Regions from separate parts of the Amycolatopsis sp. NPDC088138 genome, predicted to be linked through region 3. Evidence: riboswitches for the same ligand, from Rfam matches in the RefSeq annotation. Region 3 holds a riboswitch; each other region holds the start of a gene.
What was found. A riboswitch is a leader RNA that binds a small molecule or an ion and turns the genes downstream of it on or off. The one in region 3 is predicted to bind thiamine pyrophosphate.

Region 1 (10,172 bases), on a different contig from region 3:
AGTGGGTCGGCGAGTCGGAGCGCGCGGTGCGGGAGCTGTTCCGCCGCGCCGCCGAGGCCGCGCCGTCGCTGATCTTCCTCGACGAGATCGACGCGCTGGCCCCGCGCCGCGGCCAGTCGTCGGACTCCGGTGTCGCCGACCGCGTGGTCGCGGCGCTGCTGACCGAATTGGACGGTGTCGAGCCGATGCGCGAGGTCGTCGTGCTCGGCGCGACGAACCGGCCCGAGCTGGTCGACCCGGCGCTGCTGCGGCCCGGACGGCTGGAGCGCCGTGTCTACGTGCCGCCGCCGGACGCCGAGGCCCGCACCGCGATCCTGCTCGCGACCTCGAAGAACACCCCGCTGGCCTCCGATGTGGACCTGGCCGCCGTGGCGTCCACTCTGGACGGTTACTCGGCGGCCGACTGCGCGGCCCTCATCCGCGAGGCGGCGTTGACGGCGATGCGCGAGTCGCTGGAAGCCCACGAAGTCACGGCGGCCCACCTCGCGACGGCCCGCACGAAGGTCCGGCCGAGCCTGGACCCGGCCCAGCTCGCGGCCCTGGAGGCCTACGCCCACGTCCAGGCCGGGGACTGAAACACGCGAAGGGGCGCCACCCGCGGGTGGCGCCCCTTCGGCAACAGCTCGTCAGCTGCCCTTGTGACCGGACTCGTAGTTGTTCGTCACGATGACGATCACACCCGGGCTCGCATCCTGTATTCCCTGGAACCGGGGCTCGGCCTTGAAGTCGAACTCCTGCGCCAGCTGCTTGGCCGCGGCCTCCTCGTCGGTGCCCGGCCGGTAGTAGGCCGTGGTCGCCGGGATGACGCCCTGCGAGTAGTTGCTGACCTCGGTGACGTTCCAGCCCGAGCCGGCGAAGTCGTCCTTCGCGCGCGCGGCGAGGCCCTTGATCGTCGAGTTGTTGAACACCCGGACGGTGACCCACTTGTTGGACGTCTGCTGGTCGCCGGGCTGGCCCGGCTGCCCCGACGTCGGCTGGCCGGGTGTCGGCTGACCGGACGACGGCGGCGTGGGCGACGTCGGGCTGGCCGTGCTCGAAGGCGGCGGTGTCGAAGAGGTGGGCGACGTGGGCGACGACGGCCCGCCCGGCGGCGTGCCGGGCTGGGTGCTGGGCGTACCGCTCGGCCCGGCTTCGTTCGATCCGTCACCACTCAACGCGGAGATCCCGCCGATGACGGCGGCGACGATCGCGACGCCGATCAGCGCGACGCCCGCGGCCTTCATCGGCCGGGACATTCCCGAAAACACGCTCATTTCAGCTCGATCCCCAGTCGCCGTGCACCACGTTTGCGCTGCCGGGCGGCGCGCGTCTTGCGCAGCCGCTTCACCAGCATCGGGTCGGCTTCGATCGCCTCCGGCTTCTCCAGCAGCTTGTTCAGCAGCTGGTAGTAGCGCGTGGTGGAGACTTCGAAGCGCTCGCGGATGGCGTTCTCCTTCGCCCCGGCGTGTCGCCACCACTGACGCTCGAAGGCGAGGATCTCGACCTCGCGTTCGGTCAGGCCGGGCACGGGCTTCGGCGGCGACGGCTGCGGCTCAGCCATCGACTCCGCGGCGTCCATCCGAGTCCCTCTCAATCGGGCGACATGGCGATCATGACCTAGCTCTTCCGCGGGCGTCATTCAACCACGAATCAGCACGCCGACGTGGGCATCAACACCGGCGCGTCACGGTCTGATGCAGGTCTACCAGAAGGGTCCGACTAAACTGCCCGCTCGTGACCGTCCACGCCATCCGGATCGCCGGCGACCCCGTGCTGCACAACCCGACTCGGGAGATCACCGAGTTCGACGAGCAGCTGCGCATCCTCACCGACGACATGTTCGAGACGATGTACGCCGCCGAGGGTGTCGGCCTCGCCGCCAACCAGATCGGCCTCGACCTGCGGGTGTTCGTCTACGACTGCCCCGACGACGAGGGCGTGCGCCACAAGGGCGTCGTCGTCAACCCGAAGCTCGAGACGTCGGAGATCCCGGAGACCATGCCGGACCCGGACGACGACTGGGAGGGCTGCCTCTCGGCGCCCGGCGAGTCGTACCCGACGGGCCGCGCGTCGTGGGCGAAGGTGACCGGTTCCGACATCGAAGGCAACCCGATCGAGGTCGAGGGCACCGGCTACTTCGCGCGCTGCCTGCAGCACGAGACCGACCACCTCGACGGCTACATCTACCTCGACCGGCTCGTCGGGCGCCACGCCCGCGCCGCGAAGAAGATGTTGAAGTCCAACAAGTGGGGCGTCCCCGGCCTCTCGTGGCTGCCGCCGCGCACCCCCGAAGACGACGGCGCCGTCATCTGACCCTCCCAAGTCCGTGAAGGCCACCTTGAGGGACTCTATGTCCCTCAAGGTGGCTTTCACGGCTTTCAGCAACCCAGGAAGTGGCAGCGGACCACTCGGGGGGTTTCGAGCACAGAGCCCGCCTTGACGTCCCAGGCCAGGCGGACGTACTGCGCGTGCGTCCAGGCCAGCGGCGTCGCCGAGGTGTTCGGCGTGCCGGCCGGGAAACCGGTCTGGCCCGACGGCGGGTTCTCGTCCCACACCTGCTCCGGCATGGTCTCCGCCGAGCTGCTCACCCGGCCGAGGTCACGCAGCCGCCGCGCGGCCGAGCCGGGCTGGCCGAGCGTCAGTTCGTACTCGCCGCGCTCGCCGGCCAGCAGCGGCCACAGCCGGCCGAACGTCGTGCGGCTCTCGGCCGGGAACGTGTAGTCCCACGGCGAACCGTCGGCCTGCTCGCCGTAGCCGTCCTTCGTGTAGCGGTGCCAGAACTGGCCGGTCGGCGTGGTGAACGAGATCTCCTTGTCCGTGACGCGAACGCTGTTCACGATCACCGGGTCGTCGGCGCGGTAGACGCCGAGGCGCACCAGGTCGAGGAACCCGGCGTCGGTGACCGCGCGCTGGTCCATCGTCACGCTGGAGTTGCCGAGGTTGTACGTCGTCGGAGCGTTCGCGTTGCCGTCCTTGGTGAGCCGGACGAAGTACGGGTCCTTCGACAGCGGCCCGTTCGTGGTGATCGTCTGCTTGGGCAGGTCGGCCTTGAACTTGTCGGCCGCCGCGAGGTAGCGGGCGGCGTCCGCCGGCGCGCCGTTGTGCGAAGCGATGTCCGCGGCGCAGACGAGCCCGGCGATCACCGACGCGATCGTCGACGGGGACCAGCCGTCCTGTTCCTCCCAGCGCTCCTGCTGGGTCCACGGCGAGGCCTGGCCGTCAGGACCCTTGTAGGACAACAGGAAGTCGGCCGCCTTGCGCACGCCGGGCCAGACGTCGTTGCGCCCGAGCTGCTGGGCCAGCACGATCGGGAAAGCGGTTTCGTCGAGCTGGACGGACGTCCAGTACGGCACGCCGTCGACCCGGCTGTTCTGCGGCATGTGCCCGTCAGCCTGCTGCTGCGTGCCGAACATGTAGGTCACCGCGCGGCTCGCGGCGGCCGTGTCGCCGCCGGCGGCCAGGCCGGTCGCGATCTGGTAGAGGTCACGCGGCCAGACCAGGTGGTAGGTGCCGGACGGCGACCACTCCGGGTCGTTGTTCCCGAACCGCCACGGCATGCTCGGCGACGCGATGAACGCGCCCGGGTGGTGCTTGTCCTCACTCGCGGCCAGCGTCAGCATCGACGCCTTGTAGAGGTCGCGCTCGCTGTCGGTCTTCAGCGACGACGGCGGTTTGCTCACCCCGCGCAGGTACTGCTCCCAGCCGCGGTCGTACGAGCGGGTGATGTCCCCGAAGCCGCGCCGCTGCGACGCCTGCGCGTTGCCGAGCGCGTCGGCCGCCTTCGCGCCCATGCCCAGCGCGAGGGTGACGTGCCGGCTGCGCACGCCGTCGGCCGCGGTCTGCCCGGTGAGCAGGACGTTGCCCTTCGCGGCGGTGTCGTAGGTCGCGAGCTTGAACGTCTTCGTGAGCTGGGTGTTGCCGTCGGACGCCCCGGCGAAGCCGACGCTGGTTTTCGTGAAGCCGGGCTTCGCGGTCAGAGCGGCGGCGTTGGTGGCGTCCGACGCGGTGAGCGCGTCTCCCTTGCGGGCGGCCGAGTCGTCGGAGCCGTCGTTGGTCAGGTCCGGGTCGGCGACGGCGTAGAGCTGGTACGGCCGCCCGGTCAGCGACTGGAAGTCGACGTCCACCAGCACGGTCGTCGCGGCCGGGTCGGTGACGTAGGTCTTGCGCAGCCGCCAGCGGTGCTGGTCGTCGGTGACGGTCTGCTCGTAGGTCAAGCTGTCGTCGTCGGTGCGCCGGACCTGCTGGGACTTGGCGGTGTAATCGGCGACGGCGAAGCTGCGCCCGTCGGTGACGACGAAGTTCATCGAGCGGACGCTCGGCGTGGACAGGTCCGGGTAGTAGACCTCGGACAGCTGCCCACCCTGGAGCGTGAACCAGACGTTGCTCGACCGGTCGTGGGCCGTGCCGAAGCCGGTCTTGTTCGCGGGCAGCCAGCTGGGATGGGCGCCGGGGGCGCCGGGAGCCGTCCCCTGTGCCGCCGCGGTCGCGGGTATCAGCCCGGTGACCAGCAGCCCGGCGAGTGCCGAGACCATGAGTTTGCGCATATCAACCCCACAGTGATGTCGCTTCTGCACCGTTACAGAAGCGACAGGCAGTGTCTCGCCGATCCTTCACCGGCGCATGGTCCGAATCGGTGAACCACTGACCGTCACTGGTCCGGTCACGCCACCGGTTCTCTGCCGGCGAACGGACTTCCCGCGGTAACCGGCGCACACTTGAAGTACCTGCAACGGTGTAATCGAGGTACTTCATGGACGAGGCGATGGACGCCTACTCGCGCTCGGTCAGCACGGTCGCCAAGACCGTCACCCCGCACGTCGCCGGGGTTCAGCTCGGGCGCGGCAGCGGGTCCGCGGTCGTCTTCGCCGACGACGGTTACCTGCTGACCAACGCCCACGTCGTCGACGGTGAACGCCAGGGCGTCGCGACCTTCGCCGACGGCAGCGAAGCACGCTTCGACGTCGTCGGTGCCGATCCGCTCTCCGACCTCGCCGTGCTGCGGGCGCGTGACGAGACGCCGTCCGCCGCCGCGCTCGGGGACGCCGACAACCTGGTCGTCGGGCAGCTCGTCGTCGCGATCGGCAGCCCGCTCGGCTTCTCCGGCTCGGTCACCGCGGGGGTCGTCAGCGCGCTCGGGCGGGCGCTCCCGGTGCGCCACGGCCGCGCCGGCCGCGTGATCGAGGACGTCATCCAGACCGACGCCGCACTCAACCCGGGCAACTCCGGCGGCGCGCTCGCCGACTCGGCGAGCCGCGTCGTCGGGATCAACACCGCCGTCGCCGGGGTCGGGCTCGGGCTCGCCGTGCCGATCAACTCGACCACGCGCCGGATCATCAACACCCTCGTCGTCGAAGGCCGGGTGCGGCGCGCGTACCTCGGCGTGGTCGGCGTGCCCGCGCCCCTGCCCGACGACGTCGCCGAGCGGACCGGGCAGGAGGCCGGGCTGCGGGTGCGCGAAGTCGTTTCCGGCGGGCCCGCCGAGCGCGCCGGCCTGCGGGCGGGCGATCTCGTGCTGACCGTCGGCCGCACCCGCGTGTCGGACGCGCAGGGCATCCAGCGGCAGCTGTTCGCCGAAGTGATCGGCACCCCACTGCCGATCACCGTGCTGCGCAACGGAGCCATGGTCGACGTCTACGCCACACCGGCCGAACTGGTCGGGTGAGGTGAGCGGACTTGAGTCTGGCGCCCCGGCGTGGCATGGTCGGTGGCACAACACCACAACGCGGGAGCTCGCGCCATGGCGGGCTGAGAGGGTGACTGGGGATTTGTCCCGGGTGTCACCGACCGCATGAACCTGACCGGGTAATGCCGGCGTAGGGAGTGAAAGTCGTTGACCACCTTGGAAAACAAGGACGTCTCCGTCACGACCGGGCCCATCACGGGCTCACGCAAGGTGTACCACCAGACCGAATCCGGGCTCCGCGTTCCGGCGCGGCGGATCGAGCTGTCCAACGGGGAGAACTTCGACGTCTACGACACTTCCGGGCCGTACACCGACCCCGAAGCGAAGATCGACGTCCACAGTGGACTCCATCGGCTGCGCGCCGGCTGGGCCGACGGCCGCGAGCACAACACCCAGCTCGGGTGGGCCAAACAAGGCGTCGTCACCAGGGAGATGGAGTACATCGCCGCCCGCGAGCGCGTCGAACCGGAGTTCGTGCGCGCCGAGGTGGCGAGCGGGCGCGCGGTGATCCCGGTCAACCGGCGGCACCCCGAGTCCGAGCCGATGATCATCGGCAAGAACTTCCTGGTGAAGATCAACGCCAACATGGGCAACTCGGCCGTCTGGTCGTCGGTCGAGGAAGAGGTCGACAAGATGGTGTGGGCCACCCGCTGGGGTGCCGACACCATCATGGACCTCTCGACCGGCAAGCGGATCCACGAGACACGCGAGTGGATCATCCGCAACTCGCCGGTGCCGGTCGGCACCGTGCCGATCTACCAGGCACTCGAAAAGGTCAACGGGGAACCGGAAAAGCTGTCGTGGGAGGTCTACCGCGACACCATCGTCGAGCAGTGCGAGCAGGGTGTCGACTACGTCACCGTGCACGCCGGCGTGCTGCTGCGCTACATCCCGCTGACCGCGCGGCGCGTCACCGGCATCGTCAGCCGCGGCGGCTCGATCATGGCCGCGTGGTGCCTCGCGCACCACCAGGAGTCGTTCCTGTACACGCACTTCGAGGAGCTCTGCGAGCTGCTGCGCCAGTACGACGTCACGTTCTCCCTCGGCGACGGCCTGCGCCCGGGGTCCATCGCGGACGCCAACGACCGCGCGCAGTTCGCCGAACTGGAGACCCTGGGCGAGCTGACGCACCTCGCGCGTTCGCACGACGTCCAGGTGATGATCGAAGGCCCCGGCCACGTGCCGATGCACAAGATCAAGGAGAACGTCGAGCTGGAGGAACGGCTCTGCGGCGAGGCGCCGTTCTACACCCTCGGTCCACTCACGACGGACATCGCGCCGGCCTACGACCACATCACCTCGGCCATCGGCGCGGCGCAGATCGGCTGGTACGGCACGGCGATGCTGTGTTACGTCACGCCGAAGGAGCACCTCGGCCTGCCGAACCGCGACGACGTCAAGACCGGCGTGATCACGTACAAGATCGCCGCGCACGCCGCCGACCTGGCCAAGGGGCACCAGTACGCGCAGGAGTGGGACGACGAGCTGTCGAAGGCCCGCTTCGAGTTCCGCTGGAACGACCAGTTCAACCTGTCGCTCGACCCGGACACCGCGCGCGCGTTCCACGACGAGACACTGCCCGCCGAACCGGCCAAGACCGCGCACTTCTGCTCGATGTGCGGGCCGAAGTTCTGCTCGATGCGGATCACGCAGGACGTCCGCAAGTACGCCGAGGAACACGGTCTGTCCACTGTGGAGGCCATCGAGGCGGGCATGGCCTCGAAGTCGGCGGAGTTCAGCGAGTCCGGCGGCAAGGTGTACCTCCCCGTGGTCGGGCAATGATTCCGAAGACCCCGCCGACCGCCCTCACCATCGCCGGATCCGACTCCGGCGGTGGTGCGGGCATCCAGGCGGACCTGCGCACGTTCTTCGCCAACGGCGTGCACGGCCTGGTCGCGCTGACCGCCGTCACCGTGCAGAACTCCTTGGGCGTGCAGGGTTTCACCGAGATCCCGGCCGACGTCGTCGCCGCGCAGATCAAGGCGGTGGCGTCCGACATGGGCGTCAACGCGGCCAAGACGGGAATGCTGGCCACGGCGGAGATCATCCGCGCGGTGGCCAAGACCCTCGACGAGGTCGGCGGGGACATCCCGCTGGTGGTCGACCCGGTGGCGGCGTCGATGACGGGCCACGCGCTGCTGCGCGAGGACGCCCTGGAGGCGATCCGCACGGAGCTGTTCCCCCGCGCGACGCTGATCACGCCGAACCTGGACGAGGTCCGCCTGCTGACGGGCATCTCCGTGACGGACGAGGCTTCCCAGCGGGACGCGGCGGAAGCGTTGCTGGCCTTCGGATCCCGGTGGGTCCTGGTCAAGGGCGGTCACATGGAGGGCACACCGGACTGTGTGGACCTGCTGACGGACGGCGGCGCGGTCATCTCGCTCAGCGGCCCCCGCTACCAGACGGAGAACACCCACGGCGGCGGCGACACGATGGCCTCGGCGATCACGGCAGGGCTGGCCAAGGGCGCTTCGGTGCCGGACGCGGTGGCGGCGGGCAAGAAGTTCATCGAGCGCTGCGTGGCGGAGTCCTACCCGCTGGGCGCGGGAGTCGGCCCGGTGTCGCCGTTCTGGGTGCTGACAGACTGAGCGGGTGCGGGAAACCCGGTGCCCGGCATCAACGAAGGCAGTTGGCTCGTCAGCGACCGTTCGGATCACCTGCGCGAACGCGGTCTGCTGAATCCGCCGCCGGAGTGCACGGTGGCCGGGATGCTCACCGCCGTCGCCGAACAGAACTTGAGCCCGCTCGCGGTCGAGATCGTCTGGGACGGCGACTCGCGGGGCTGGATCCCCACGCTGTGCGTCGTCGTGGCGCGCCCGGAGTACGAACTGGTCACCCTGGGCTGGTTCGCGGGTCACCTCGGCCGCACGCAGCCGACCGGCAAAGAGGCGTCGGAGAAGGGCCGGGCCCTGGCGGAGGCGCTCGGCGTTCACTTCTACTTCCCGCTGCGCGACCGGCCCGGCATCGACCAGCCGCACTGGTGGGACCGACCCGGCGCGTGAGCCGGCCCCACCGGCGCACTCAACGGGCCGTCAGACGCGGTGCGTCGACCGCCCAGTACCAGTTGTTGCCCGCCGCGTAGAGGCGCCACGTGAAGCGGGCCGACCGAGCGCCCGCCGGGACCGCCACCGACGTCGTCGTCGGCTGGGACAGGACGTCGCCGCCTCGGTTCGCGGACGAGGATTCCGGGCCGTAGGCCAGGATCGGCTTCTCCGCGCCGCCGTCGAAGGAGACCGTCAGGGCGCCGCGCTGGGTGCCGTCCTGGCGGTAGTGCGAGACGAACCCGATGTCCACAGTGGACTTACCCGACACCGTGAGGGTGGGCGAAACCAGGGAAGAGTCGAAGGTACCCGAAGAGGACGGCGAACCCTTGTCGTCCCACTCGTCCGGGTCCGCCACCGCGAAGACGCCCCGGGACCGCACGTTCGCCTCCCGCTCCTGCCCCGGCGCGGTGCGCGTCCAGAAGTCGTCGTTCGTGAACGCCCAGCCCTGCCATTCCGTCACACCCGCGGGCATGGCCGAAGCGTTGCGGACCGTCCAGCCCGACGGCGCGTCGTGCGTCCAGCCCGGCACCGAAGCCGGGACGCCGGTTTCGTCCACACGCGACTTCAGGACCGCCGAGTCGAACGGGTCCACCGGCACCGCACCCAAGGCATAACCATCCAGGGAAAGCGGGATTCCCAGGTGCCGCAACGCCGTCGGCGCGATGTCGACGATCTTCGGGGCCACCGCGGGTGTTCCCGGCGGCACCGCGCCGCCGGCCGCGACCACGAACGTCATGCGCTCCTCGGGGCTGTCGCCGCCGTGGCCGCCCGGGCCGGTGTGGCCGTGGTCGGTCGTCAGCATGACCAGCCAGTCTTCCGACGCATACGACGGCCGTGCGCTGATGGCCGCGAGCAGCCGGCCGAGGTACGCGTCGTCCGAGCGCAGGGTCGCCGCGTACTCCGGCGAATCCGCGCCGTGGGCGTGGCCGGCCTCGTCCGTCTCTCCGAAGTAGACGAACGACGCGTCGGCCTTGTCCTGCTTCAGGTGCTTCTCGGCGTCCGCCGCGAGCTGCGGGTCGGTGTTCTCGTAACCGGCGGAGTCGCCGTCCAGGACGAACTTGCGGTCCTGGCCGGTCCGCAGGATCTTGTCCCCGATCGGCTTCCAGTCGACGGCGGCGTAGGTGTCGAGCGCCGGGTTCGCCGTCTCGGCCCGCGCGAGCCAGCTGGGGTAGGGGGCCAGGTTGTTGCCGGTGAACGCGTTGTCCTTGACCAGGTGCTTGTCGGGCCAGACGCCGGTGAGGATCGACGACCAGCCGGGGCCGCTGAGCGTCGGTGCCATCCCGCTGCCGTACAGCGAGCTGCGCGACGAATACCCGCGCTGGACGAGCGAGTGCACGTTCGGTGTGTCGGCGGCGAGGAGCTTGTCGAACCGCGTGCCGTCGAGCCCGATCACCAGCACCTTGGGCGTTTTGGCCGCCCCTTCGGCGACACCGGTCGTCAGCCCCGCTACCGCGACCAACGCTGTG
Region 2 (10,172 bases), on a different contig from region 3:
CGCCGGGCCGTTGTTCGGTCATCATTTTCCTCTCCACCTCCGGCATTATGTACCGGACTCAGGCGGCGTCGGTCAGGTCTAGACCAATGTTAGTGGGGCGGCGGGTTTGGGGAAAAGGGTACGTTTCTTACGGGGACGTGGCGTGTTATGAGGGAAGACATAGGGAGTCGGGCATGTTGGAGACCACCACCACGGGCGAGGCGGGCGCCGTCGCCGGGATGCGCGGGCAGCGCGAGCCCAAGTACTGGGCACTGAAACAGCACCTCCTCGACCTGCTCGACGTGCTTCCGCCCGGATCGCCGATCCCGACGGAACGCGCGCTCGCCGGGGAGTTCACGGTCTCCCGCACCACCGTGCGCCAGGCGCTGGCCGACCTGACCGCCGAGGGCCGTCTGCACCGTGTGCAGGGAAAAGGCACCTTCGCGGCCGAGCCGAAGCTCGCGCAGCGGCTGCAGCTGTCCTCCTACACCGAGGACATGCGCAAGCAGGGCCTGAAGCCGTCGTCCAAGCTCCTGGAAGTCGAAGAGCTTCCGGTCGAGGGCGATCTGGCGAAACTGCTCGGAATCCGGACGGGCGCGAAAATTCTTCGCCTTCGACGGCTTCGACTGGCGGATTCCCAGCCGATGGCGCTCGAGACGACGCACCTGCCGCTCGGCCGTTTCCGCGGGCTGCGCAAGCACGTCTCGGCGGGCGGATCGTTGTACGCCGTTCTGCGCGAGCACTACGGCGTCGAACTGGAACGCGCGGAGGAGACGATCGAGACGTCGCTCGCCGGGCCGCAGGAGGCGGAGATGCTCGGGGCGGACGTCGGCATGCCGGTGCTGATGCTGACGCGGCACTCGTTCGCCACCGACGGCAAGCCGGTGGAGTTCGCCCGCGCGATCTACCGGGGGGACCGCTACAAGTTCGTCACGACGCTGATGCCGTAGCCCCTCGGTTGACGGAGATCTCCGGGCGCGGTGGAGTGTGCTGGTGACAGCCACCGAAGACACCGGGATCCGGTGGGGGACGCACGCCGCGCGCGGTGTGCTCGCGACGACCATCCTCGGCTCCGGCATGGCGATGCTCGACGGCACGATCGTCAACGTCGCCCTGCCCCGCATCGGCACCGAGCTGGGCGCGTCCGTCGCCGGGCTGCAGTGGATCCTCGACGGCTACATGCTGGCGCTCGCCGCGCTGATCCTGGTCGCCGGCTCGCTCGGCGACCGGTACGGCCGGCGCCGCATGTACCTCATCGGCGTCGTCTGGTTCGGCGTCGCGTCGGGCCTGTGCGCCGCCGCGACGTCGACGGAGATGCTCGTCGCGACGCGCATCCTGCAGGGTGTCGGCGGCGCGCTCCTGACTCCCGGGTCGCTGGCGATCCTCCAGTCCTCCTTCGCGCACGACGCGCGCGCCCGCGCGATCGGCGCCTGGTCCGGCCTCGGCGGCATCGCGGCCGCCGCCGGGCCGCTGCTCGGCGGCGTCCTGGTCCAGGTGTGGTCGTGGCGGCTGGCGTTCCTCATCAACGTGCCGATCGCGGTCGCCGTCGTCCTCATGGCCCGGAAGTTCGTCCCGGAATCACGTGACGAGCAGGCGACCGGGCACCCGGACTTCGGGGCCGCCGCGCTCGGCGCGATCGGCCTCGCCGGGATCACCGGCGCACTCGTGGAAGCGCCCGGGCGCGGCATCGGCGACCCGATCGTGCTGGTCGCGGGCGTGCTGGGGATCGCCGGGCTCGCCGCGTTCGTCTTCGTCCAGCACCGCTCGCGGGAACCGCTGGTGCCGCCGTCGCTGTTCCGCGACCGGACGTTCACCCTGTCCAACGCGCTGACCTTCGCCATGTACGCGGCGCTCGGCGGCGTGATGATGCTGCTGGTCATGCAGCTGCAGGTGTCGCTCGGCTACTCGCCGACCGCGGCCGGCCTGGCCGGGCTGCCGCTCACGGTGATCATGCTCCTGCTGTCGGGCCGGTCGGGCGCGCTCGCGCAGCGCATCGGCCCGCGGACGCAGCTGGTGGTCGGCCCGATCGTGGTCGGTATCGGGATGCTGCTGATGCTGCGCATCGCACCCGGCGCGTCCTACCTCGGGGCCGTGCTGCCCGCGGTGGTCGTGTTCGGGCTGGGCCTGGCGACGGTCGTGGCCCCGGTGACCGCGACGGTGCTCGCCGCGGCCCCGGACCGCTACGCGGGTGTCGCCTCCGGCGTCAACAACGCGATCGCCCGCTCCGGCGGTCTCCTGGCGGTGGCGGTGCTGCCCGCCGCGGCCGGGCTGACCGGCGAGGCGTACGCCGACCCGGTGGCGCTGACGGCGGGCTGGCGGATGGCGTTGGTCATCTGCGCGGTCCTGGCCGTCGCGGGCGGGCTGATCGCGCTGGGCATCCACAACGGTGTGCTGGAGCCGCCGACGCCCGCGCCGCCGGCGGCGGACGAGTCGCCCCACCTGGGCGAGTGCTTCCACTGCGGCGTCGAGGGCCCGCCGACCCACGTCCGCGGCGGCGCCTCCACCTGACCGGCGCTCGGGTCAGGCCAGGATTTCCGCGAACAGGGCCGGATCGATGTTGCCGCCGGAGACGATCGCGACCGTGCGTCCCGCGGGCAGCTCGCCGGCGTGGTGCAGGTAGGCCGCCGTCGTCACCGCGCCGCTGGGCTCGGCCACCAGACGGGCCTTCTGCGCCAGCGTGCGGACCGCGTCGCGGATCTCGTCTTCGGTGACCGTGACCATGGCGTCGACGACCTTCGTGAGGTGCGCGAAGGTCAGTTCGGACGGCTGCGCACGCAGGCCGTCGGCGATGGTGCGGGCGCGGTCGGCCATCGGCCAGTCGACCTGACGGCCCAGGCGCAGCCCCTCGGTCGTGTCGCCGGCCAGCGCGGGCTCGACACCGATGACCTTCGCTCGAGGGCAGCGCGCCTTGATCGCGGTGCCGACGCCGGAGGCCAGCCCGCCGCCGCTGACCGGCACCAGCACGACCTCGACGTCCGGCAGGTCTTCGGCGATCTCCAGGCCCGCGGTGCCCTGCCCGGCGATGATCGCCGCGTCGTCGAAGGGCGGGACGAGGGTCAGCCCGCGTTCGGCGGCCAGTTCGTGCGCTTTGGCCTCGTGCTCGCCGATCGGCACCTCGATCACCTCGGCGCCGTAGGAGCGGGTGGCCTCGACCTTGATCCGCGGCGCGATGTCCGGCACGACGATCACCGCGGGCACGCCGAACCGCTGCGCCGCGTACGCGACGGCCTGTGCGTGGTTGCCACTCGAGTAGGCGATGACACCGCGGGCGCGCGCCTCGTCGTCCAAAGTGCCGATCGCGTTGAACGCGCCGCGCACCTTGAACGCGCCGATCGGTTGCAGGCTTTCGGGTTTGAGCCACAAGGACTTCCGGGGATCCCACGTTTGGAGCAGCAGCGGCGTGCGCACGGCGACACCTTCGACGCGCTTCGCGGCGGCCTCGATGTCAGAGATCGTCACCAGTTCCATGTGCCGAGTATGTCAAGAAACCGTTCGATTTACACTGTCCATAATAGACAGTCAACGTGGCGCTCCTCACGCCGTGGCAACGCGGGGAGTTTCCCGCGCGCCTTACACGTTGGACAGGGGAGAAGACTTACTACCGGATCGGGATCATGAGCAAGGAGAACGCAGCGACTTCCGAAACGAAGGAAGCGAAGTCAGGACTGCGCATCGCGCAGGTGATGGCCGCGGCGCTGGCGGCGGTGACGGCGGCGCTGCTGGGGTCGACCCTCGGCGTGGCGGGCACCGTGGTCGGCGCGGGCGTGGCGAGCGTGATCACCACGGTCGGCGGCGAGGTGTACCTGCGTTCGCTGCAGCGCACGCGCGCGGCCGCGCTGAAGGCGCGCCAGCTGGCGACGTCGGGGATCCGCCGCCGGGGCGGTGCCGAGGTGGCCTTGGCCGAACAACCGACGGTGCAGCTGCCGAAGCCCGGCGAGGAGGGCCCGCCGGCGGACGAACCGGGCCGCCTGCGCAAGCTGCGCTGGCCGTTGATCATCGGCACCAGCGTGGTGGCGTTCGCGGTGGCGATCCTGGCGATGGTCAGCGTGGACGCGGCCACCGGCGGCAAGGTCGCGGGTGGCACGGGCGCGGGCATCGGCAAGATCTTCGGCAGCGGCTCGGGTCAGACGGACAAGACCCCGGTGACCACCCCGTCGACCTCGACGGACGACACGCAGAACTCGCCGACACCGACCCCGTCCACGACGGAGTCGAACACCCCGCCGACGACGTCCTCGGACTCGCCGACCACAACCCCGACGACGCCGAGCACGACTTCGCAGAAGCCGTCGACCTCGGCGGCCCCACCGACCAGCCAGGGCGCGGCTTCGACTCCGACGCCGTAAACGCCGTGAGGGGCACCTTCAGGGACATATAAGCCCTGAAGGTGCCCCTCACGACTTTCGGGGTCAGGCCGGGTAAGACCATGGTGTGACGACGCTTTGAGCAGCGTCCTCCACCGGGCCGTTGTCGACCGGAGCCAGCCAGGCCGTGGCGAGGGTCACAACCGCCGTGAGGGCCGCGCCGACCAGCATCAGCCGGTGTGGCGGCTTCGGCCGGTCGGGGATCTCCACCGGTGTGGGACCCACGATGATCAGCTTGTCCTTCTTCTGGCGGACCGGCAGGGCGGTGCCGCGGCCACCCTCGCCGGCGGTCAGCTCGGCTAGCGCCGCACCTTCGCCCGGCGAAGCAGGCGCCGTGAAGATCGACTCGCGGTTCGCGAGCCAGGTGTTGACGAGGTCGAGCCGCGAGCGGAGGTCGACCCGCCGCGCCCCGGTGTCTTCGACCTCGGGAATGGCCCGGCGCCTGAACTCCTCGCGGTCGAGATCGCCCGGGGGCAGGCCGAACCAGGTCCAGGCCAGTTCGACGGCCCGTAGCGAGTCGGCGAAGGTGCGCTGACGGAGTGTCTCGGCGTGGTTCGTCAGCTTGTCTGCGGCCACGAGGGCGTTGTGCGCGGCCTCCCGCTCGCCGGCCACCTGGCCCTGGGCCCGCTTGATACGACCGGTGATCTCGTCGATCACCGTCCGCTCGATCTCCAGCCGGTCACCCAGCAGGTTCCCCCGGCAGTACAGACGGGCCATCTGAACCACGACGCAGCCGAGGATCAAGCCGATCACGATGCCGAACAGGACGGCTTCGTAGACCGGCAGATCCGCCTGCCGGGCGAGCCAGGCGACCCGGACGCCCCCGATCATCGCGACGGCCGCGGCCACCCCGACCAGCCCGTAGTAGGCGTGCGAGTACTGCTGGTCGGCTTCGGCGATCTCGTCGGTGGTCGGCGCCGGGCGTTCCGGTCCCGACCGGCCGTGCCGGAACGGGCGGTTGTAGTCGGCCGCGGCACCGCGGCGGTCGACGCTCAGCCGTTCGGCGTTGACGAACGTGCGGGCCGCCCACTCGATGGCCAGCACCTGCAGGCTCACCATGCCGAGCCCGATCGCCCAGCGGAGCGCGTTGTCCGAGCCGCTGGTGAACGACAGGTTCAGCAACGGCTTCCACAGGAGGATCGCGTCCATCACGCCCAGCAGGGTCGAGGCGAGGAGCCGCCACGCTTTCTCCCAGCTGCGCTGGGTGTGCCGCGAGTCGCCTTCGGCACTGCGCTGACGGGCCAGCTGCTCGTCCTGGTGGTGGATGACCTGGATCCGCCGTCCGTCGATCTTCTCGCCGTCCGGGCCGGTGATGGGGTCGTTCAGGATCCCGCTGGCGTGTTCGATCGTGTCGACGGCTTCGGCGAGGTGCTTGGTGGCCTCGAGATCCTGCTCGGCCGCGCGGTCGTCGGTCGGGGCCGAGTACTCCAGCGCCTGCGCGTGGCAGGTCGCGGCGGCGTTCTGGACCGCGCCGGCCGCGGTGTCCGCCAGCGGACGGTCGTGGTCGGGCTTGCCGGTCGCCGGGTCGATCACGCTGAGGTAGGTGGCGGCGGCCGCCGTCCAGACGCCCTCGTCGGTGGAGCCAAGGGCCATGGCGGCTGGCCTCGGCAGGTCGGTTACGCGAAATGAGCCCTTCGGCAGGCCGGGGTAGGCCGCCAGGGGCACGTCGGGCGTGTCGGTCACGAATTCTCCGTTTCTCAAGAGCGGGCGACGAGCTTTATGACGACCACTCGCTGAGCGGGTGACCTGGCGTCCTGGCCGGGGGTGGCGAGTTCGTCGAACCCCACGCCGGAGGCCGAGATGTCGCCGGCCGGGATTCCCTGATCGCGAAGCAGCTGCGCAACGGCGTCGGCGCGCTTCGCGGAGGTGTCGCGCGCGCCGGTGGGGTCGCCGTAACGGGCGCAATAGCCGGTGACGCTGATCTGGGACTTCCCGTTCTTGCTCCGGTACAGCCCGGCGGCTTGCGCGGCCACAGCGGCCGCGGCCGGGCGGTCGATCAGCTCCGCGCTGTCCGGGGCGAACGCCGCCTCGTCGATTCGTGGATCTTCCGTTTTGGCCGGCGGCGGTGGCGACGTGAACGGAATGATCGGTGGGACCACCGAGGCGTTCGGCCAGGCGGTGGTCGTTCCGTTGTCGTGGATCGGGTCGGCGATTTGCGCGCCGAGGCGATCGGCGAGCGTCGTGGTGAACTTTTCGCGCCAGGATTCGGATCTCGGGTCGAGTGGCCGCTGTTCTGTTCCCACCGGGGTCAAAAAGACTACGTGCAGGTCGACGCCCTGCAGATCCAGCTCTTTCAGCGGGGTCTTCAGCACCTCGTTGACGGCCTGTTCGGGATCCGCGCCGGCGCTCAGCGACGAGATCGTGAACGGATCGAGGGAGCCGGTCAGTACCGTGCTCGTCAGCCAGACCTCCGCCTGGCCCGTGCGCGCGGCCTCGTCCGCGGCGGTGTGCAACGCGGCGTACAGGGAAAAGCCCGTCTGGCTGACGGTGGTTCTTCCGATGCGACTGGCGACGTCCTTGAGGATCCGGTCGACATTGGACGCCTGCAGCCGGTTGTCGGCGACCTTTCCGTTCCCGCGGTCGAGGTCCAGCTCGAGGTCGTTCGCGACGTTCACCGCCTGCTCGCCGACGGCGTAGGCGGTGAACTTGGCGCCGCCCTCCTTTCCGGCCTGCCGGAGGCGATCGCGCAACGAACGGGGCAAGGTGCCGGGGGAATGAGTGGTCTTTTCCGCCAGCCACACCAGATTTGTGCTATCGGTGCCATCGGACTTGTGCAACACGACCAAGATCGCGACGAAAAGCACCACAGCACAGGCGAAGATCGCCATGATGCGAGCGCCTTTGGAGAGGGAGCGCTTCGGCGAGGCGCTGATCTCGGCGTCGTAGGTTTTCACGAATCCTCCGTGCGGCCCCTATTACCGTTGCTTCGGGGTTCCGCACGGAGGTCGGTGTTCGACCGAACGTCGTTACTCCGTGCTTTCTGCAAATGGCCCGATCAGGTAAACCCGACGCGGGTGGGATGAAGATCTGATTTCGGCCGTAACAAATGCGTGAGTTCGACCGAACCAGTTCCCTCAGTCCAGATGGGACCGCAGTTCGCGGGCCGCGGCAGCCGGGTCCTCGGCCTCGGTGATCGCCCGGACCACCACGATCCGCGACGCCCCTGCCGCCAGCACCTCCGGCAGCCGTGGGACGTCGATGCCGCCGATCGCGAACCAAGGCCGGGAAGGAGCGTCGGCGGCAACTGAACGGACCAGGTCCAGCCCCGGTGCCGAGCGCCCCGGCTTGGTGGGCGTCGGCCAGCAGGGGCCCGTGCAGAAGTAGTCCACTCCCGGCTCGGAAGCCGCGGCCGAAGCCTGCGGAACCGAGTGTGTCGAACGGCCGATCACCACCTCGTCGCCCAGGATTTGGCGGGCCAACGGGACCGGGATGTCGTCCTGGCCCAGGTGCAGCATGTCCGCGCCGACGGCCAGGGCGACGTCCGCGCGGTCGTTCACCGAGAGCAGTGCTCCGTGGCGGGCGCACGCCTCCGCCAGCACCTCCAGCGCCGCGATCTCGCCCGCGGCTTCCAGGGCGCCCGTTTTGTCGCGCAGCTGGATGATGTCGACGCCGCCGGACAGGGCCGCGTCGGCGAACGATGCCAGGTCGCCACGGGTCGTTCGGGCGTCCGTGCACAGGTACAGGCGCGCGGCGTCGAGGCGGGCGCGGATCTTGTCACCGGAGAGGGCGGGCATAGCGGCGACCGTACCTGGCCGCGTTACCAGTCCGGCCAAAAGCAGGCCGGCCCTCGAGCGGCACGTGTCGTTGCCACGAAAGCCATCGGCCGTGACTGTGGTTGGACTGGTAACCAGCGGCACAGTAGGGTGAACGAGTCCGCACGGGAGCCCGGGGCAACGGGCTGAGAGGGAGCTGCCGCTCCGACCGTGGAACCTGATCCGGGTCATGCCGGCGCAGGGAGCGTGATCCCATGACGAACACCTTGGCCGTGGTCGGCGCCGGCGTGATCGGCCTGTCCGCGGCGTGGCGCGCGGCCGCGCAAGGCCACGCGGTCACCGTTTACGACCCCGAACCCGTGCGCGGCGGCGCGTCCTGGCTGGCCGGCGGCATGCTCGCCCCGGTCACCGAGGCCTGGCCGGGTGAGGAGGACGTCCTCGCCCTCGGCGAAGAGTCCCTGCGCCGCTGGCCCGGCTTCGCACGTGACCTCACCCTGGAAGGCGTCGACCCCGGCCTGGCCGGGCACGGCACGCTGGTCGTCGCCTTCGACAGCGCCGACGCCGGCCACCTCGACATCCTCGCCGGCTACCTGCACTCCCTCGGCCGCGCGGCCGAACGCCTGACCGGACGCGAGGCCAAGCGGCTCGAGCCCGGCGTCGGATCCGTCCGAAGTGGACTTCACGTGCCCGGCGACCTGGCGGTGGACAACCGGAAACTGCTCAACGCGCTGTACGCGGCCTGCGTCAACCACCAGGTCCGGTTCGTCCGCGAACGCGTCGCAACGATCCCGGACGCCGACGCCGTCGTGCTCGCCGCCGGCGCCTGGACCGGACGGCTGCACCCGCAGCTCGCCGACGCCGTCCGCCCGCTCAAGGGCGAGATCCTCCGGCTGAAACCCCGCCGCGGCTGCCTGCCGCCGCCGTCACGCACCGTTCGCGCCGTCGTCGAAGGCCGGCCGATCTACCTCGTCCCGCGCGGCGACCAGGAGCTCGTCCTCGGCGCGACGCAGTACGAAGCGGGCTTCGACCGGGCCGTCACCGCGCGCGGCGTCCGTGAGCTGATCGAGGGCGCCGAGCGCGTTTTCCCGGCGATCACCGAGTACGAGCTGGCCGAGACGGCCGCGGGCCTGCGGGCCGGCAGCCGCGACGCGCTGCCGTACCTCGGTGTCCTGGACGACGGCGTCTACGCCGCGACCGGGCACCACCGCAACGGCCTGTTGCTGGCCCCGGTGACCGCGGACGCCGTGGTCGCCTGGCTCGAGGGGGAGAAGCCGCCCGAAGGCGTCGAAGCGGCTTCGCCCGCCCGCCTGTCCCAGAAGGAGCACGTGTGATGGAGATCAAGCTCAACGGCCGGTGGACGGAGTTCCCGGACGACGCGACCGTCGCCGACGTCCTCGACGCCGCCGGCGGGCAGCGGCCCGGGATCGCCGTCGCGGTCGACGGTGTGGTCGTCCGCCGGGGCGACTGGGCCACCGCCGCCGTGCCCAAGGGCGCGGCGTTCGACGTGCTCACCGCCGTCCAAGGAGGCTGAAGTGGACGAAGAACCGCTGGTCATCGGTACGCACAAGCTGTCGTCACGGCTGATCATCGGCACCGGCGGCGCGGCGAACCTCGCCGTGCTCGAACGCGCGCTGGTCGCGTCCGGCACCGAGCTGACCACCGTCGCGATGCGACGCGCCGACGCCGAGGGTGGCTCCGGCGTGCTCGAACTCCTGAAAAGGCTCGGGATCCAGCTGCTGCCGAACACCGCGGGCTGCCGCACGGCCGCCGAAGCGGTGCTCACCGCGCGCTTGGCGCGCGAGGCGCTTGATACCGATCTCATCAAGCTCGAGGTGCACGCGGACGACCGGACGCTGCTCCCGGACCCCCTCGAGACCCTCGACGCGGCCGAGCAGCTGGCCGCGGACGGCTTCACCGTGTTCGTCTACACGAACGACGACCCGGTGCTCGCGCTGCGCCTGGAGGAGGCCGGCTGCGCCGCCGTGATGCCGCTGGGCGCGCCGATCGGCACCGGCCTCGGGATCCGGAATCCGCACAACATCGAGCTGATCGTTTCGCGAGCGGGTGTGCCGGTGATCCTCGACGCCGGAATCGGCACCGCGTCGGACGCCACGCT
Region 3 (10,172 bases):
AGAAGACGCCCGACCCGGTCGCGACGACCACAGAGCTGCTGGCGAAGGTCCGCGAGAGCAGCACGGTGTCGGTCGACGGCACCGCGACGGTCGCCGACCGCCCGGCCTACGAACTGGTCCTGACGCCGAAGCCGGCCGAACGCACGCTGCTGCGCGAGATCCGCGTGGCCGTCGACTCGCAGACGCGGATGCCGCTGCGGGTTTCGGTGCTGAGCAACGGGACGTCGACGCCGGCCCTCGAGGTCGCGTTCACCGAGGTCCACTTCACCCAGCAGCCGGCCGACCTCTTCGCCTTCACCCCGCCGAAGGGCGCCAAGGTGCAGGAGAAGACGCCGACGGTCGACCAGAAGGACAAGGACCTCGCCGAGCAGGCGAAGCAGGACACCAAGGTCGTCGGCGACGGCTGGGACACCGTCGTCACCGGCAAGGTCCCGGCCGACGCGCTGAACGCGGCGCCGAAGCAGCAGGGTGACCGCCAGGGCCGCAACGCCGACCCGCAGGCCCTGCTCGACCGGTTCACCAAGAAGGTCAGCGGTGCCTGGGGCAGCGGCCACCTCATCACGACGAAGGTGGGCAGCGCGGTCCTGACCGACGACGGCCGCTTCGCCGCCGGTGCGGTGCCGGAGCAGGTCCTGTACGAAGCGCTGGGCCAGAAGTGACCAGTACGACTGTCGAGTCCGGGGCGGACGTCTCTTCGGAGACGTCCGCCCCGGCGGTTCCCCTGGCGGCGCGCACCAGGGGGCTGCGCAAGGTCTACCGCGGCACGGTCGCGGTGGACCACGTCGATCTCGACATCCCCGAAGGCGCGGTCGTGGGGATGCTCGGGCCGAACGGCTCGGGCAAGACGACCACCATCCGGATGCTGCTGGGCCTGGTGCGCCCGACCGAGGGTGAGGTCGAGCTGCTCGGCCGCAAGATGCCCGAGTCGGCCGCGCACGCGCTGCCGGACGTCGGCGCGCTGGTCGAGGGGCCGGGTTTCCACCCGTTCCTCTCCGGCCGGGACAACCTGCTGCGCTTCGCCGCCGCCGAACCGCGGCTGGCGTCGTCGGGGATTCCTCTCGCGGTGGACTCGGCTTTGGAGCGCGTCGGCCTGACAGTCGCCGCGCGGCGGCGGTACAAGGGGTACTCGCTCGGCATGAAGCAACGGCTCGGGCTCGCTTCGGCGTTGCTCGTGCCGCGGAAGATGGTCGTGCTCGACGAGCCGACCAACGGCCTCGACCCTGCTGGTACCAGGGAGATCCGCAGGATCGTGGCCGAGCTGCACGCCGAGGGCGTCACCGTGCTGGTGTCGTCGCACCTGCTGGCCGAGGTGGAGGCGACCTGCACGCACGTCGCCGTGCTGCAGGCCGGGAACGTCGTCGCGCAGGGTGAGCTGGCAGAGCTGCTGGAGTCCGGGAACGCGGCCCTGCTGGTCCGCACGCCGGACGCCGAGCAGGCCGTGGAAGTGCTGCGGGAGAACCGGATCGGCGCGCGGCTGACGCCGGACGGGATCCGCGCCGACCTCACGGCGACGGAAGCACCGCGGGTGCTGCAGGTCCTGGTGGGCGCGGGGGTCGCGGTCCACGAGGCGACGCGGGCCCGCACCGGGCTGGAAGACCTGTTCGCGCGACTGACGGAGGGGGCGGAATGACCGCGGTTCTCGACGCACCGGCGGCCCGCACGGGCCACGACTCGGTGCCGCTGCCCCGGTTGCTGGCCGCGGAGCTGCGCTGGATCTTCCGCCGCCCGCGCACCCTGGCGGTGCTGGGCCTGCTGGCGCTGATCCCGGTGGTGATCGGCATCGGCCTGACGCTGGTGAGCGAAGACGCGCAAGCGGGCGGCGGCCCGGACGACGGTGGTGGCGCGTTGCTGGCGTCCGCGGTGAACAACGCGTTCGTCCTGCCGATCGCGGCGATCGTGATGACGCTGACCCTGCTCCTGCCGCTGGCCTCGGCCATGGCGGGCGCGGACGCGATCGCGGGCGAGACGTCCCACGGAACCCTGCGCGGCTGGCTGATCGCCCCGGTCGGCCGCGGCCGGCTGCTCGCGGTCAAGGCGTTCGGCGTCGCGACGGTGTCGGTGGTCTCGGTGCTGGCGATGTGCTTCACGGGCGTGGTGACCGGGCTGATCATCAACGGCACGGACTCGCTGTTCACGCTGTCGGGCACGACGTTGTCCCTGGGCGGCGCGCTGGCGCGGATCCTGCTGGTGGCGGCCTGGGTGGTGCTGCAGCTGTGGGCGGTCGGCGCGGTGGCGCTGGCGCTGTCCAGCTGGACCGAGCACCCGATGCTGGTGGTGGCGTCCGTCCTGGCGGCGGACATCGTGTTCACCATCCTCGGGTTCCTGACGTCGCTCGACTGGCTGCACCCGTTCCTGCTGACGCAGAACTGGTCCATGGCCCCGGCGGAGGTGCTGCAGGACCCGATGGGCACGCAGATGCTGGGCGAAGGGGCGTTGCGAGCAGCTTGTTACATCGTGATCGGCTTGTCGCTGGCCTACGCCCGGTTGTCCACCCGCGACGGCTGAAATCTGTCAACTCCGCCATCCACAGGCGCGAAGTTGTCCACAGATCCGCGAACGGCGGGTTTCCCCGGGCTGAGCCGATAGACTTGGCCTGGGGACGCCCCCCGGGAAGGGTGGGGGCCGCGTTCCGGGCCGGGGCTGCTCAACCGACCAGGGCCAGCCCGGGGAGATCCGGCCGGGTGACATCTACGAGGACTCTTCGTTCCACCCAGCGCTGTGCACCCACATCGATGACGGCGACGAGATCGGCGGCATCTCGCTGATCGACGCCACCCATCCCAGAGCGTGCTCCCTCTCCGGTTGCGCCGTTATCAAGCTTTCCATCACGGACGTGATCGCGGCGAAGGCCGACTGGCCCGCCTGCCTCGCTCGGCGCAAGGCCGAGTTTCATGCGGAGAACCAGAGCCCCTAACCGACCAGGGCCACGCCGTCCGGGTCAAGCTCCAGCGTCACCCGATCCCCCGCCCGGAAGTCGGCCGCCGCCGGAGCCACCGCGTCCACAGTGGACTCCGCCAGTCGCACCACCAGCCGCACGTGCTCGCGCCGGTGCACCGCCGCCACCACTTCGCCCGCGACACCTTCGGAAGCCACCCGCAGCGCGTGCGGGCGCAGCCCCAGCCGCACCGGACCATCCTCGACGTCCGGCACCGGCACGTCCCCCAGCGACGTCCGGACCACGCCACCCGCCGCGACGCCGTCGACGAACGTCGTCACCCCGAGGAACCGCGCCACGCCGTCGTCCAAGGGATTGCGCCACACGCGCCGGACCGCACCCTCCTGCCGGACTTCGCCGGCGTCGAGCACCGCGACCCGGTCGGCCAGGGTGAACGCCTCCTCCTGGTCGTGGGTCACCAGCAGCGCCGTGATCTTGCTGCGCCGCAACAGGTCCGCCAGATCTATCGCCAGCTGCTCGCGCAACCCGGCGTCCAAACCGGACAGTGGCTCGTCGAGCAGCAGCAGCCGCGGCTCCGGCGCGAGCGCGCGGGCCAGTGCCACCCGCTGCGCCTGCCCGCCCGACAGCTCCGTCACCCGCCGCCGCTCGAAGCCGGACAGTCCGACCAGCTCCAGCAGCTCGGCGACGCGCGGCGCCCACGCGGCCCGCGGCACGCCGTGCATCCGCAGGCCGAACGCGATGTTCGCGGCGACGTCCCGGTGGCCGAACAGCTGGCCGTCCTGGAACACCAGCCCGAACCCGCGCCGGTGCACCGGCACCGCGCCGAGGTCCTCGCCGTCCCAGCTCACCGTGCCGCGCGCCGACGCCTCCAGCCCGGTGATCGCGCGCAGCAGTGTCGACTTCCCGGAACCGGACGGCCCGAGCAGGGCCAGCACCTCGCCGTCGGCGATGTCCAGGCGGGCGTCGCGCACCGCCGCGAACGCTCCATAGTGGACGGTCAGGTCCCGCACCGACAACGCCATCAGAACTCTCCCACCCGGCCGCGCGCGGCCCCGAGCCGGTCGATCAGCGCGACCGCCAGCACCGTCACGAGCATCAGCAACGCGCACGCGGCGTACGCCATCTGGTTGTTCAGCTCACCCGGGCGCCCCATCAGCGACGCGATCGCGACCGGCAGCGTCGGCGCCGTCGGCCGGGCCAGGAAGCTCGTCGCGCCGAATTCGCCGAGCGCCACGACGAACCCGAACCCCGCGGCCGCGACCAGCGGGCGCACCGCCAGCGGCAGGTCGATCTCCCGCCACACCCGCAGTGGGCTCGCGCCGAGCGTCGACGCGGCCTGCCGCAGCCGGACGTCGACCGAGCGCAGCACCGGCAGCACCATCCGCACGATCAGCGGGATGATCACCAGCGCCTGCGCCAGCGGCACCAGGTAGGGCGACGTCCGCAGGTCGCCGGGCAGCGCGTCGAGTGTCACCAGGTACCCGAACCCGACGGTCACCGCGGACACCCCGAGCGGCAGCATCAGCGCGGCGTCCAGCGTCTCCCCCAGCCCGCGCGCGGCCCGCGCCGGCGACCGCCGCAACGCCACCAGCACCACGGACGCGAGCACGGCGACCACCAGCGCCAGCAGCGTCGCGTCGATCGCCACCTTCAGCGAGTTCAGCGCGGCGTCCCAGCCGGACACCTGCAGCGCGCCCTTCTCCCCGGTGCCCGAGAGCGCCCGGTACCCCGCGAAGCTCCAGCCGTCCGAAGTGGACACCGACTCGGCGAGCAGGGCGAGGATCGGCGTCAGCAGCAGGGCCAGCACGACACCCGCCGCGCCGACGACCCACCACTCACCGCCGCGAGGGCGCCGCACGGAACCGGAACCGATCCTGGCGCCCTCCTTGCGCCGCCGCGCCAGCCCGCCGACGACCAGCGCCGCGACCACAGCCGCGAACTGGATCAGCGAGAGCGCCGAGGCGCCGGAGAGGTCGAGCAGGTCGACCGTGCGCAAGTAGATCTCGGTCTCGAGCGTCCGGTACCGCGCGCCGCCGAGGATCAGCACGACACCGAAACTGGTGGCGCAGAACAGGAACACCACGGCCGCGGCGGACGCGATCGCGGGCGCCAGCGCGGGCAGCGTCACCGACCGGAACGCCCGCCACGGTGACGCGCCGAGCGCCCGCGCGGCGTCGGTGGTCCGCGAGTCCAGCCGGGCCCACAGCCCAGCGACGGTTCGCGCGACGACGGCGACGTTGAAGAACGCGTTGGCCAGCACGATCGGCAGCACCCCGCCGTCCGGCCACAGCGCGCGGAACGCCAGCCCGACCACGACGGTCGGCAGCACGAACGGCACCAGCACGAGCGTCCGCACCAGGCCGACGCCCAGCAGTTTCACCCGCGCCAGCAGGAACGCCACCGGCAGCCCGGCCAGCACCGCGACGACCGTCGAGCCGGCCGCGGTGGCCACCGTGAACCCGGCCAGCCGACAGGTCTGCGCGTCGCCCAGCACGACGTCGAGCCCGCCCGCGGCGAACCCGCGGCCGATGATCGCCAGCACCGGCCAGGCGAAGAACACCACCAGGAAACCGATCGGCGCCACGCCGAGCAGCGCCAGGCCGAGGCCGCGGACCGTCCTGGGTGGGGCTAGGACTGCCGCTTTTCGGGGGCTCCGGGTGGCGGAGCCCCCGGCCCGGGGCGAAGGCCCGGATGTCACTGCACGAGCGTGCGCCATTCGCCGATCCACTTCTCACGCCCGGCCTGCACCTGGTCCGGGGTCAGCGCCTGCGGCTTCTGCGGCAGCGGCGCGACCTGCGCCCAGCCCGCCGGCAGGTCGACACCCTGGCGCGCCGGGTAGACGTACATGTTGGCCGCCACGGTCGCCTGGAACTGCTGCGAGAGCAGGAAGTCGACGACCTTGCGCGCGTTCTCCTCCTGCTTGCCGCCGGTGAGCACCCCGGCGTACTCGACCTGCCGGTAGCAGGTGTCGAGCAGCGCCTTCGTCCGCGGCTTCCCGTCGTCACCAACCTCGGCGGCCGGCGACGACGCGTACGACACGACGATCGGCCGCGGCCCCTTGCCGGACGAGCCGGAGAAGTCCTTCGTGTAGGCCTCTTCCCAGCCGCTGACCACCTTGAGCCCGTTGGCCTTCAGCTTGGTCCAGTAGTCCTTCCAGCCGGCTTCGCCGTACTTCGCGACCGTGCCGAGCAGGAACGCGAGCCCGGGCGACGCCGTCGCCGGGTCCTCGGCGACCAGCAGGTCCTTGTACTTCGGGTCGGCCAGGTCGTCGTACGACTCCGGCGCCGGGATCCCCTTGGCGGTGAAGTAGTTCGTGTCGACGTTGACGCAGACGTCGCCGACGTCGACCGCGGACAGCCGGTGCTCCGGGTCGACGGCGTAGCGCTGCGGCCCGCGGTCGGCCTCCGGGCTGGTGTAGGGCTCGAAGACGCCCTCGGCGAGCGCGCGTGAGGCGAAGGTCGAGTCGACGCCGTACGCGACGTCGCCGACCGGGTTCGCCTTGGTCAGCACGAGCTTGTTGGTCAGCGAACCGGCGTCACCCTGCTTGAGCACGGAGATCTTGATGCCCGACTGCTGCTGGAAGGCGTCGAGCACCTCCTGCGGCGCCAGGAAGGAGTCGTGCGTCACGAGGGTGACGGTGGGCGTCTGCTTCGTGTCACCGGACCCGTCCGACAGCGAACACGCCGCTGTGACGACGCTGACGACGGCGATGGCCGTCGCGGCGCGAACAGCACTGCGTTTCATCTACCCTCCTGCACTTCGCCGGACGAGGAGGGAAAGCCCTCCCTTCGCCGGCATGATCCGGGATCAGGTGCTAACGGTCGCGGGTCACCCCGCCTCTCAGCCCGGCTCACCGGACTCCCGTGGCAACCGTGCACCTTAGTCCAGGACGTTGGACGATGGAGGCATGACGGAAATCTTGAGCGACGACGAGGCCGACCGGGCCCTGCTCCACGGCTGGGTCCGCACGGGCAAGGTCATCCGGCGCGAGGTGGAGCTCCCGAGCTTCCCGAAGGCGATCGAGGTGGTGGACCGCGTCGCGGTGCTGGCCGAAGCCGCCGACCACCACCCGGACATCGACATCCGCTGGCGCACGCTGACCTTCCACCTCAGCACGCATTCGGCCGGAGGCCTGACGGAGAAGGACTTCGCGCTGGCCAAGCAGATCAACGAGACCCTCGACGGACTGTGATCCCGGCTACTCTGAGTGCACGAAAGCCCGCGTTCGGCGTCTCTCGGTAAAGGACTTCGGACCCGAGAGGCAGATATGACGCAGGCGATCGTAGTGGGCTCAGTGGCATTCGCGACGATGGTGGCCGCGGCCGGCGGGGTGCTCTGGTTCACCGTCCGCAGTCACCGTCACTCGGACGGCTGAGTGCCGTTTCCGCTGGTCAGCGGCATGATCGGGTGAGCTTCGTCACAGCTGCTAACACTCGGCATGGTCAACGCGCTGAACTCGCGGAAGCATCGGCCCGTTCGTAGGGAAAACGCCATGAACAGCACCCCCGCCACCGCCGCCCTGACCGCCACCCAGCGCGCCTGGATCAACGCCCTCGCGCCCGCGGTCGTCCTGATCGCGATCGCGCTGATGGGCCTCCTCGGCTAGTCCGCCCGGTCGTAGGCCTGCCGGGCTTTCAGCAGGCTCGGCAGGTACTTCTCCGCCCATTCGCGGCACCGTTCCATGGGCTCGAACAACGTCCGGCCCAGGTCGGTCAGCGCGTACTCGACACGCGGCGGGTTCTCGTCGTAGGCCTTGCGGGTGACCATGCCGTCGCGTTCAAGAGCCTTCAGCGTCGCGGCGAGCACCTTCGGGCTGACGGTCCGCAGGGGCACGCGCAGCTCGGAGAACCGCCGCGGCCCGTCCTTCAGGCAGATGACCACCATCCCACCCCACTTGTCCGCGATCCGGAACGGCGTTTCGGCGGACGGGCATTGCGTCGCGAAGAGATCAGCGGTCAGCGGCTCCACCAAGCCGACGTTAGGCCACTCCGTCGACGAGCAGCAACCGCCGCCGCAGCGCGGTCTTGCTCAGCGCCAACGCTTCGGCGTACTCGGCCGAGCCGTACCAGCGTTCGGCGGTGTCCCGGTCGGGGAACTCGACGACGACCACGCGTTGGTGTTCGTCGAAGGTCCCTTCGAGAACCGCGGGCGCCGCACCTCGGACGATGTAGCGCCCCCCGTGCCGCGCGATCGATTCCTGGGCGAGTTCGCGGTAGCGCTGCCCCTGGGCTTCGTCGAGGATTTCGACCTCGGAGACGACGTAGACGCTCACGACTCCGAGGGTGGCAGAACGCCGGGGTCGTTGCGTGGTGCCGTCACTACCCGGATGTCCTCGGGCGGTGGGAACTCGGCCGGGGTCTCGTCGCCCACGCTCCAGTACTCGAGCCCGGACAGGCGGCCTTCGTCGACGAACACGATGAGCCCGCCGTCCGCGACGTCGACCTCCACCGCGACCCGGTCCTCGATGCCGGCGACGGGCGCTGTCTCGTCGACCGCCAGGTCGATCGTGGGACACCCGCAAGCACAGCGACCGGTCACCCGGGCCGTGCGCGCTCGGCGGTCAATAGCGTGACATGTTCGGGATCGCCTTCTCGGCGACCTCGATGAGGGCCTCGACCTTCACGACGTCGGCCGTCACGTCTTCCACGGTCACCGCAGGCGCCTCCGATGACCGGTAGGCGACTTCGTTGCGCCGGGCTCGCATCCGGTTGAAGGGCCGCAGAACCGGCCCCAGCGGCGGATCCAGCTGAGCGAGAACCGCCTCGTAGACGGTGACGTGCCCACCCCGGCTCGTCACCCGCAGGCCCTGGTTCTGCAGGACGGCGGCCAGGGCGCGCCGTGCGCTGTCGTAGGCCAGCGTGTAGGCGCCTTCCGGATCCGTCTCCTGCAGCTGCCGCGCCGAAGCGAGGTGCGTGCGGGCCCGGACGAGCTCGGCCTCAGCGGCCTCCCGTGACGCCGGGACGTGCTCGATGGCGCCGCGCGCGATGAACGCGTCGATCCGTTCGCGGCCTTGGTTCCACCGGGTCATCGAGCCTCCTGGCTGAGTTTCACCAGTGGACGCTCACGCACGCTGGTGAGGAACGGATCGGCGGTGCTCGCCGCCCACGACTCGGGCGACACCCGGTGGACGTTGACCTCGCGCCCCAGCCGCCGGGAAACCTGTTCGGCCGAGTCGAAGAGCGCGTCCGGATCGGGCGAGCCGACGACGAGGACATCGACGTCGCCGGGCGGCGGACCGGGTTCGCCGTTGTAGCGCGCGGCCCACGAGCCGTAGATGTAGGCCTCGCGCACGTCCGCCAGCCCGGACAGGGCCTCGGCGAGCAGCGGCATCGGCCCGAAGGTGACCGCCATGAGGTCACTCAACGGCTGGTAGAGCGGGGTGTCCGTGCGGGCTTTGACGAGCCGGCTCCGGCCCACGCGCCGGTCTTCGAGGATGCCACCACCGGTCAGCCGTTCGACCTCCCGCAGCACGGCGGTGGGCGTGACACCAGTGGCCTCGGCGAGCTCGGTGAGGCTGTACTCGCGGTCCGGATGCAGCAGGACGAGCGCGAGCAGCTCACCCTGCATGCGCGAACGCAGCAGGGGCAGCAAGCTCGGCGAAGCTTTCATTGGACGCAGCATATCCTGCGCCCAATGAAAACAACAACCAGTGACAGGCAGTTACTCAGACGTTGAAGCGGAACTCCACGACGTCGCCGTCCGCCATGGTGTAGTCCTTGCCCTCCATGCGGACCTTGCCCGCCGCGCGGGCCGCCGCCATCGAGCCTGCGTCCATCAGGTCGTCGTACGAGACGATCTCCGCCTTGATGAAGCCGCGCTCGAAGTCCGTGTGGATGACGCCCGCGGCCTGCGGGGCCGTCGCGCCCTGGGGGATCGTCCAGGCGCGCGACTCCTTGGGACCCGCGGTCAGGTACGTCTGCAGGCCCAGGGTGTGGAACCCGGCGCGGGCCAGCGAGTACAGGCCCGGCTCCGGCTGGCCGACCGACTCGAGCAGCTCGCGGACCGACTCCTCGTCGTCCAGCTCCAGCAGCTCCGCCTCGACCTTCGCGTCGAGGAACACCGCGTCCGCCGGGGCGACCAGCTTGGTCAGCTCCTCGCGGCGGGATTCGTCGGTGAGGATCGCCTCGTCGGCGTTGAACACGTACAGGAACGGCTTCGTGGTGAGCAGGCTGTGCTCGCGAAGCAGTTCGAGGTCGACGTCCTTCTGCGCGGAGAAGAGCGTGCGGCCGCTGTCGAGGATTTCCTTCGCCTTCTGCGCGGCCTCGAGCGCGGGCTT

Region 1: it holds a riboswitch for thiamine pyrophosphate, as region 3 does, so the genes downstream of both, thiC (phosphomethylpyrimidine synthase ThiC) here and ACIOD2_RS09845 (thiamine ABC transporter substrate binding subunit) in region 3, are expected to answer to the same signal.
Region 2: it holds a riboswitch for thiamine pyrophosphate, as region 3 does, so the genes downstream of both, thiO (glycine oxidase ThiO) here and ACIOD2_RS09845 (thiamine ABC transporter substrate binding subunit) in region 3, are expected to answer to the same signal.

What each region holds. Positions count from the first base shown of each region.
Region 1 covers NZ_JBIUTB010000007.1:835,282-845,453, reverse strand. The annotation lists gene ACIOD2_RS40745 (AAA family ATPase) at 1-575, shown strand, start outside; gene ACIOD2_RS40740 (LytR C-terminal domain-containing protein) at 627-1,253, opposite strand; gene ACIOD2_RS40735 (DUF3263 domain-containing protein) at 1,250-1,558, opposite strand; gene ACIOD2_RS40730 (peptide deformylase) at 1,714-2,292, shown strand; gene ACIOD2_RS40725 (glycoside hydrolase family 15 protein) at 2,358-4,523, opposite strand; gene ACIOD2_RS40720 (S1C family serine protease) at 4,730-5,641, shown strand; TPP riboswitch at 5,692-5,816, shown strand; gene thiC (phosphomethylpyrimidine synthase ThiC) at 5,810-7,444, shown strand; gene thiD (bifunctional hydroxymethylpyrimidine kinase/phosphomethylpyrimidine kinase) at 7,444-8,250, shown strand; gene ACIOD2_RS40705 (hypothetical protein) at 8,269-8,664, shown strand; gene ACIOD2_RS40700 (alkaline phosphatase family protein) at 8,684-10,172, opposite strand, start outside.
Region 2 covers NZ_JBIUTB010000007.1:820,118-830,289, forward strand. The annotation lists gene ACIOD2_RS40615 (SIS domain-containing protein) at 1-25, opposite strand, end outside; gene ACIOD2_RS40620 (GntR family transcriptional regulator) at 174-929, shown strand; gene ACIOD2_RS40625 (MFS transporter) at 973-2,487, shown strand; gene ACIOD2_RS40630 (threonine/serine dehydratase) at 2,500-3,447, opposite strand; gene ACIOD2_RS40635 (hypothetical protein) at 3,594-4,325, shown strand; gene ACIOD2_RS40640 (hypothetical protein) at 4,389-6,026, opposite strand; gene ACIOD2_RS40645 (OmpA family protein) at 6,041-7,237, opposite strand; gene thiE (thiamine phosphate synthase) at 7,418-8,077, opposite strand; TPP riboswitch at 8,211-8,317, shown strand; gene thiO (glycine oxidase ThiO) at 8,311-9,387, shown strand; gene thiS (sulfur carrier protein ThiS) at 9,387-9,587, shown strand; gene ACIOD2_RS40665 (thiazole synthase) at 9,589-10,172, shown strand, end outside.
Region 3 covers NZ_JBIUTB010000002.1:491,787-501,958, reverse strand. The annotation lists gene ACIOD2_RS09870 (outer membrane lipoprotein carrier protein LolA) at 1-659, shown strand, start outside; gene ACIOD2_RS09865 (ABC transporter ATP-binding protein) at 656-1,630, shown strand; gene ACIOD2_RS09860 (ABC transporter permease) at 1,627-2,505, shown strand; gene ACIOD2_RS09855 (ABC transporter ATP-binding protein) at 2,911-3,918, opposite strand; gene ACIOD2_RS09850 (ABC transporter permease) at 3,918-5,480, opposite strand; gene ACIOD2_RS09845 (thiamine ABC transporter substrate binding subunit) at 5,591-6,640, opposite strand; TPP riboswitch at 6,662-6,771, opposite strand; gene ACIOD2_RS09840 (4a-hydroxytetrahydrobiopterin dehydratase) at 6,804-7,088, shown strand; gene ACIOD2_RS09835 (winged helix-turn-helix transcriptional regulator) at 7,499-7,864, opposite strand; gene ACIOD2_RS09830 (DUF1330 domain-containing protein) at 7,875-8,168, opposite strand; gene ACIOD2_RS09825 (hypothetical protein) at 8,165-8,434, opposite strand; gene ACIOD2_RS09820 (hypothetical protein) at 8,457-8,924, opposite strand; gene ACIOD2_RS09815 (ArsR family transcriptional regulator) at 8,921-9,505, opposite strand; gene ychF (redox-regulated ATPase YchF) at 9,561-10,172, opposite strand, start outside.